Regions from separate parts of the Paenibacillus sp. RS8 genome, predicted to be linked through region 1. Evidence: riboswitches for the same ligand, from Rfam matches in the RefSeq annotation. Region 1 holds a riboswitch; the other holds the start of a gene.
What was found. A riboswitch is a leader RNA that binds a small molecule or an ion and turns the genes downstream of it on or off. The one in region 1 is predicted to bind cyclic di-AMP.
Positions count from the first base shown of each region.

Region 2: linked by a shared signal. The riboswitch ahead of ACDZ28_RS08285 (ubiquitin-like domain-containing protein) and the one ahead of ACDZ28_RS02505 (TrkH family potassium uptake protein) in region 1 are both predicted to bind cyclic di-AMP.

Region 1 is NZ_CP168131.1:329,649-333,067, reverse strand. It holds gene ACDZ28_RS02510 (CPBP family intramembrane glutamic endopeptidase) at 1-1,600, opposite strand, end outside; cyclic di-AMP (ydaO/yuaA leader) riboswitch at 1,915-2,094, shown strand; gene ACDZ28_RS02505 (TrkH family potassium uptake protein) at 2,231-3,419, shown strand, end outside.
Region 2 is NZ_CP168131.1:1,570,942-1,574,360, forward strand. It holds gene ACDZ28_RS08280 (TatD family hydrolase) at 1-512, shown strand, start outside; cyclic di-AMP (ydaO/yuaA leader) riboswitch at 710-939, shown strand; gene ACDZ28_RS08285 (ubiquitin-like domain-containing protein) at 1,221-2,384, shown strand; gene rnmV (ribonuclease M5) at 2,562-3,113, shown strand; gene rsmA (16S rRNA (adenine(1518)-N(6)/adenine(1519)-N(6))-dimethyltransferase RsmA) at 3,110-3,419, shown strand, end outside.

The DNA of each region.
Region 1 (3,419 bases):
GCATGATAATCGCGAAGATACCTGCTCCGACATTCACGCTTTCCTTCATAAAGATCAGCGTAGCGCCCATCAGAATGCTGTCAAACACGACATGACTGAACATGACGGCAATAAAGCCGTAACGAAGGAAAATATAGCTGAAGAGCAGCCCGATCACGGTAAGCTCAATAGGACGGGAGCTGATAGGGTAGATCGGATAAAGTGTATGACCAAACGCCCATACCAGCGTAGTGATCAGGCAAGCGATGAACGTGCTCCGGAACACCTTTTTCAACATAGGGATTCCGAAAAAACGATAAATAGCTTCCTCGGATAACCCGGCGAGCCATGCAACGATAGGCAGCAGCCAAGCATATCTCATGTTGTAAGGAGATTGAGTAGCGTCAGTAGTGGACCAGTTCTGCAAAGTCAATGATAATACGATGAACATAAGGGTCTGTACCCCTAGCAGCACGAATGCCCAGATGTATCCAGCCCGGATACTATCCAGCACGTATTTACCATAGCCAGGCTCTTTAGCACGAGGCCATGGGTTCATCCCCTCTTCTTTTTTCCAAAGGCCGTCCCCTCCAACTAAAGAGAAATAGAGCAGGGAGGACATTAGCAGGCTATATAAGGCATAAATGATGAACATAATGACGGAAGTGATCTGAGCCTCGAGTCCTTCGCCCGAAGATTCAGGAAGCATATTATAGGTGCTGATCATCATGATTACAAAATAAGCCGAGCTTAGGAAAATTCCGCGCTTAAAGGAGGTATGTTCTCTTCTAAGTATGCTGTAGATGAGTGCCAAAATTCCTAAAGCTAAGGTAGGCAGACCGTAACCGAATAGAGTAAGCTTTTCCGCGAGAGAGGTCTGGTCCTTCACGTAGGAGGTATGCCAGGCTGGAGCAGTAAATCCGGCTTTAAAGCTGGATACCTGTTCGTCAGCGAAATCGAAATAATAGTGAAGCAAGGATTCGCCGATCTGAACGGAACGGTCAGTATACACGAGCCCATAGTATCCTGCATTCGATTCAATTTGCAGCTTGGCGGGATTTACATCCCATTCCTGAAGCCAGGGGCGGGCAAGATTTTCTTTTTGTGCCAAAGACAAGTCAGCACCCTTGTCCTCTTCTTTTGCACCAGTGGTTACATTGCTTGGCAATTCTGCAGATGACCCTTCTGCTCCTTGTGTGAAGGCGACAACTGCGCCAGTATACATATTGAGGTCAACGGAGATCAGTGGCTCTTGTTCCGCTGAAGGACTAAGTGTTACACGAAAGATGTCAAAAGGATATCGTTGATCCAATTTCTTTTTTGTATAGTCCTCCAAAAGCTTCTCGCGGGACATATAACCATAAAAGGAAGAATCCGTTTCATAAAGTACATTCCACTGATCGTTTGGTGCTTTGGTATAGTTTAACTTTTGTTCCGCAAATGATATCGCTTTGTCGCGGGCTTCCGCCTTACTGATGACGGTAGTATCTTCCCCGGCAGGGCTATTTAGCACCGAGGGGGCAATCTGAAACATAATAAATAGAATAAGACCGATAATGCCCGAGATGATGAGCCTCTTGGAGAGGGCACGTTGCTGTAAGGGCTGGCCAACGGGATTCATGTAACGCCTCCTTGTAAACTGACAATGTTATGTTCCATTATAGTATTAGTGCCATGATAGTTACAAAAATCATCGTATATTTTTTTTATGGGTAATAGAGATATTATAGAATAGGAAACTGAATATATACCATGAATTTAAAGTGATCATTTCTTCATTTTTCATGAAAAACGATGCAATTGCAGGGAAAACACGGAAAAGTGATGAGAAAAGGCACTCCTTCTGGTACATCCTCTCCAAACCGCATTTTTCATATGAATCACCATTAATTGTGTCTTTGTGATTTATCGAAATAACAGATATAATTTGTATGCAATTGTATATAGCCGAATTTCAGGTGAAAACGGGGGAACCATAAGAAGTAATGAAAAGATGAGTATACGCCGTAAAAGGTGACTTTATTCATCAGGGGTGAATTTCGTTCTAGGAACGAATAGGGCAGCCTGCACAGTCCGAATCCGTCAGCTAACCTCGTAGGCTAATTTACTGCAGGAACCAAGGGTAGCATTGGTTTTCCAGTGCTTTTTTTGTTGGAATTCTTTAAATTAAGATAAGAGGGTGAGCATAGTGGCTTCACAGTTTCGCAGAGTTTCTGAATCAAAGTTTCTGAAGCTCTCTCCGCCTCAGATTATGGTGCTCGGTTTTGCATCGATTATTCTGATAGGAGCTTTGCTGCTTATGCTTCCCATTTCGAGTACGAGCGGGAATGCTGTGAGTTTTATTGATGCATTGTTTACTTCGACATCGGCAACCTGTGTGACTGGACTTGTGGTGCTGGACACCGGGACGACATTCACCTTTTTTGGAAAAACCGTGATTATGTTGCTTATCCAGGTTGGCGGCTTAGGTTTTATGACAATGGCCACCTTATTTGCCATGATGATGAAACGCAAAATCTCTTTGCGGGACAGGTTAATCCTACAGGAAGCCATGAACCAAGGTTCTATGGAGGGGATTGTTCGGCTGATCCGGAGAGTACTTATTTATTCATTAGTCATTGAGGGCTGTGCAGCGGTGCTGCTGTCCATACGTTGGGCGTTTGATATGCCGCTGGGAAAGGCCATTTATTTTGGGATATTTCATGCAGTGTCGATGTTTAATAATGCTGGATTTGATATTTTTGGGGATTTTCGGAGTTTAACCGACTATGTATATGACCCGCTAGTGAATATCGTGGTGATGTTTCTGATTGTCTCCGGCGGTATTGGTTTTATTGTCATGTCTGATCTGGTGGAGTTTCGTGTAAAACGTAAATTGTCTTTGCATAGCAAAGTTGTACTCTCTACCACGGCTGGGCTTATTGTTATTGGTGCTTTGGTTATTTTTATATTTGAATTTACGAATCAGCGCACACTGGGTAATCTTAATTTCGGCGGCAAAATATTATCGGCATTCTTCCAGTCTGTATCGCCCCGAACCGCTGGTGCCAATACGGTGGATATTGCCGGACTCCGGCAAGCCTCTCAGTTCTTTATGGTTATTCTTATGTTTATTGGTGCATCACCGGGTTCAACGGGTGGCGGGATTAAGACTACTACCTTTACCATTATGATAGGTGCGGTAATCGCGATGCTGCGCGGGCGTGAAGATGTTGTACTGTTCCGTTATCGATTGGCGCAGGAGCGTATCTATAAAGCGTTGACGTTAACATTACTAGCTTTACTATTGATCCTCTCTGTGTCGATGGTACTTTCCACAACAGAGGATAGTAATTTCTTAGCGATCTTATTTGAGACAACCTCGGCCTTTGCCACGGTAGGGCTAACGATGGGGCTGACACCTGAACTATCTATCATCGGTAAGATTCTGATCTGTCTGA
Region 2 (3,419 bases), 1.2 Mb from region 1:
AAGTGGTGGCTATTGGGGAAATTGGACTGGATTATTACTGGGATACCTCTCCCAAGGATGTGCAACATGAGGTTTTTCGCAAGCAAATCGGACTAGCCCGTGAACTAAAGATGCCGATTTGTATTCATGACCGTGATGCCCATGAAGATGTTGTACGGATTTTGCGGGAAGAAAAGGCAAATGAGGTTGGAGGCGTAATGCACTCATTCTCAGGAAGCTGGGAAACAGCAAAAATGTGCTTGAATCTTGGTTTTCATTTATCGTTTGGAGGACCCATTACGTTCAAAAATGCACGAGTGCCAAAAGAAGTGCTTGCGCAGACCCCGTTAGACCGATTATTGATCGAAACGGATGCCCCATATTTGACTCCTCATCCCTTCCGCGGGAAGCGAAATGAGAGTGCTCATGTGAAGTTGGTAGCAGAGGCGGCAGCTGAAATTAAAGGGCTAACATGGGAAGAATTGGCTAAAATAACGTATGCGAACGCACTGGAACGATTTGGGATTGAGTGAAAACGGGAGTAAAATAGGCGAAAAATAGAGAATGGCCGATATATTAAACTTTTTTAATATAAAAACGGCTGAATATTACAATATTTTAACCAAATTTTTGCTTAAACGTGGTTGAATCGTCCTTTACAACATGCATCAAAACAGGATATCATCTTTTCAGTGATGTGAGCTGTGTTATAGTGACAGCCACTGATTCATGGATCGTCTCGCTGAGTCTCCGTATGGAGAACGGGGGAACCAATATTGACCTGTCGCATGCCTGTATTTTGAATACGGCTTCGACGTGCCACAGGACAGTATTTGATTTCTTCACGTGGTCTTTGGGGTGAATTTAAGGGCAACCGCCATGAGCGGGTGACCTGAAATAGGGCGTCTCTCTTTCGTCCGAACCCGACAGCTAACCCCGTAAGCGCAAGTAAGAGAGGCAACCTCGTGCACAAGCATTCTCTATTCTGAATTTGGAGAAGCCACGAAAGAGTCCTCAATTGAACTCTTTTTAGGCTTTTTTATTTTTGAATAAATAGAATGTTGCCCACATACTGTTATATAACAGGGGTGGGAGTAGCTGTGCCGAGCAGGCGATCCATGAGCAGGAGACGCTAAGTTATTAAGTGCGTGTCCTGTGACAATCTCAAATAGTTTCGTCAAAGGAATTCAGTCCTCATGATATACAATTGACGACGGGGCTATGTAAGGAGGATGGAGAGAATGGGCGTATTCCAACCAGAAGTATCCCATGATTCGCAGTCATCCAGCAGGTCTTTCGCACTACGGTGGGAGCAAGTAAATACTCGCGTACTTTTACTTGCAGGCGTGATTTCAGTCGCTATCGCGCTACTTATTCTGCTGTACGTACACGGTCAAAGTAACAAACAATTATTTTTAGTAATAGACGGGCAGACACAGACGCTTGAAACGCGAGAAGCGCTTCTTGGTGATGTGCTGGAGAAAGAGCAAATTTCGCTGCAGCCGCATGATGAACTATCTTTAGGTCTGAGTGATGAAATAAAAGACGGTGACCGTGTCGTTATCAATCGTGCGCAGAAAATTAGCCTTACTGCGGACGGAGCAACAAAAACGTTATATACAACCGAGGATACAATCGGTAAAGCAATTGACAAAATGGGCATCACCCTAGAAGGTCATGATAAGATTTTCCCTTCGTTAGACACCGCCATTTCTGCCAACATGGGGATTAAGATTGTTCGCATCAACAAACAGACTGTACAGCGGACAACTAACTTACCCTTCAGAGTCATCAAGACAGCAGACCCCTCCCTTACTGTGGGAACAGTTAGAGTGGCACAGGCAGGCAAACCAGGCGTCATGATTCAGCATATTGAAAAGATCTACCAAGACGGAGAACTGGCCTCTATGCGCATGATTGGTAAGGAAGTACAAACGGTAACGAAAGATAAAGTTATTGCCGTTGGTACCAAACCACTTCCTAAGCCGGCTGTAGCTAAGACTACAACAACTTCCAAATCAAACACTACTTCCAAAACGGCTAAGGTTAGCGCCAAGACTAATAACGTCACAAGCAAGGCTGGCGTAGACTTTGAGTACAAGAAGATGATTAAGAACGTCTCCATGACAGCTTATTCATCAGAAGAGCCAGGTATAGGTACCAAAACTGCCTCCGGAACACGCGTAACGGAAGGTCGTACAATTGCAGTAGACCCGAATGTAATCCCTATTGGCTGGTGGGTATATATTGAGGGGCTTGGATTCCGCCGAGCTGAAGATACTGGCGGTGCCATTAAAGGCAATAAAGTAGATGTCTATTACGATTCACTGAGCCATGTGCGTAATTTCGGTCGTAAATCACGTACCGTTTATGTGATTGGACCTGTGAAGCCGGAGTTAAATTAGTTCGGAAGCTTTTGCAAATTATTCTTTGATAAGCTATAGTGATGATAACCGTTAAGGAACGCCAGATGATCATTTCGTTGATCGCAGAGCAACCGCTCATCACTTATAAATTCTTTAACCAAAAGAAGAGGAGCGAAACCTCTTCTTTTTTGCTTTTTTTGGAAGGAGTCAATAGATATGATTAAGGAATTAATTGTCGTTGAAGGTAAGAGTGATACCGTCGCTGTTAAACGCGCTGTAGAAGCAGATACGATCGAAACAGGGGGCTCGGCGGTAGACCGGACCGTAATTGCGAAGATCGCGCTTGCTATGGAGCGTAGAGGGGTGATTATTCTTACAGATCCGGATCACGCGGGTGAACGAATTCGTAAGATTGTGTCCGCAAAGGTGCCGGGCTGCAAGCATGCTTTCATTCCGGAGAAGGACGCAACCCGTAAGGGAGATATCGGTGTGGAGAACGCCTCTCCAGAGGCGATTCGTCATGCGCTACGAAACGTACATACCTCTTTTGAAGGAGCACCTGCAATAATTGGAATTGACGATCTAATGGCCGCTGGAATGCTTGTACACCCTCGGGCAGCTGAAAGACGTATGGCACTTGGTAATTTGCTTGGAATCGGATATTGTAATGGCAAGCAGCTGTACAAGCGGCTGGCGATGTTTGGAATTACGCGGGAGGAATTTGCCGGAGCTCTCGCCCAAATTGATCAGGGGGGCATTACTTCATGAGTGGTAGAGAGGAAATTTCAACTCCAAAACGGACAAAAGAGATTATTCAACGTTATGGATTTAAGTTCAAGAAGAGCTTAGGACAGAATTTTTTGATTGATCAAAATATATTGGACAAGATTGTAGACGCTGCTGGGCTAGATAGCGACTCAGGGGCTCTAGAGATCGGTCCTGGGATTGGAGCACTTACGGAGCGTTTGGCGCTAACAGCCGGTGCGGTAACCGCTGTGGAGATCGACCGTAGGTTGATCCCTATTTTAAGGGACGTACTTTCCCCTTACCCGCATGTTAAGGTTCGTAATGATG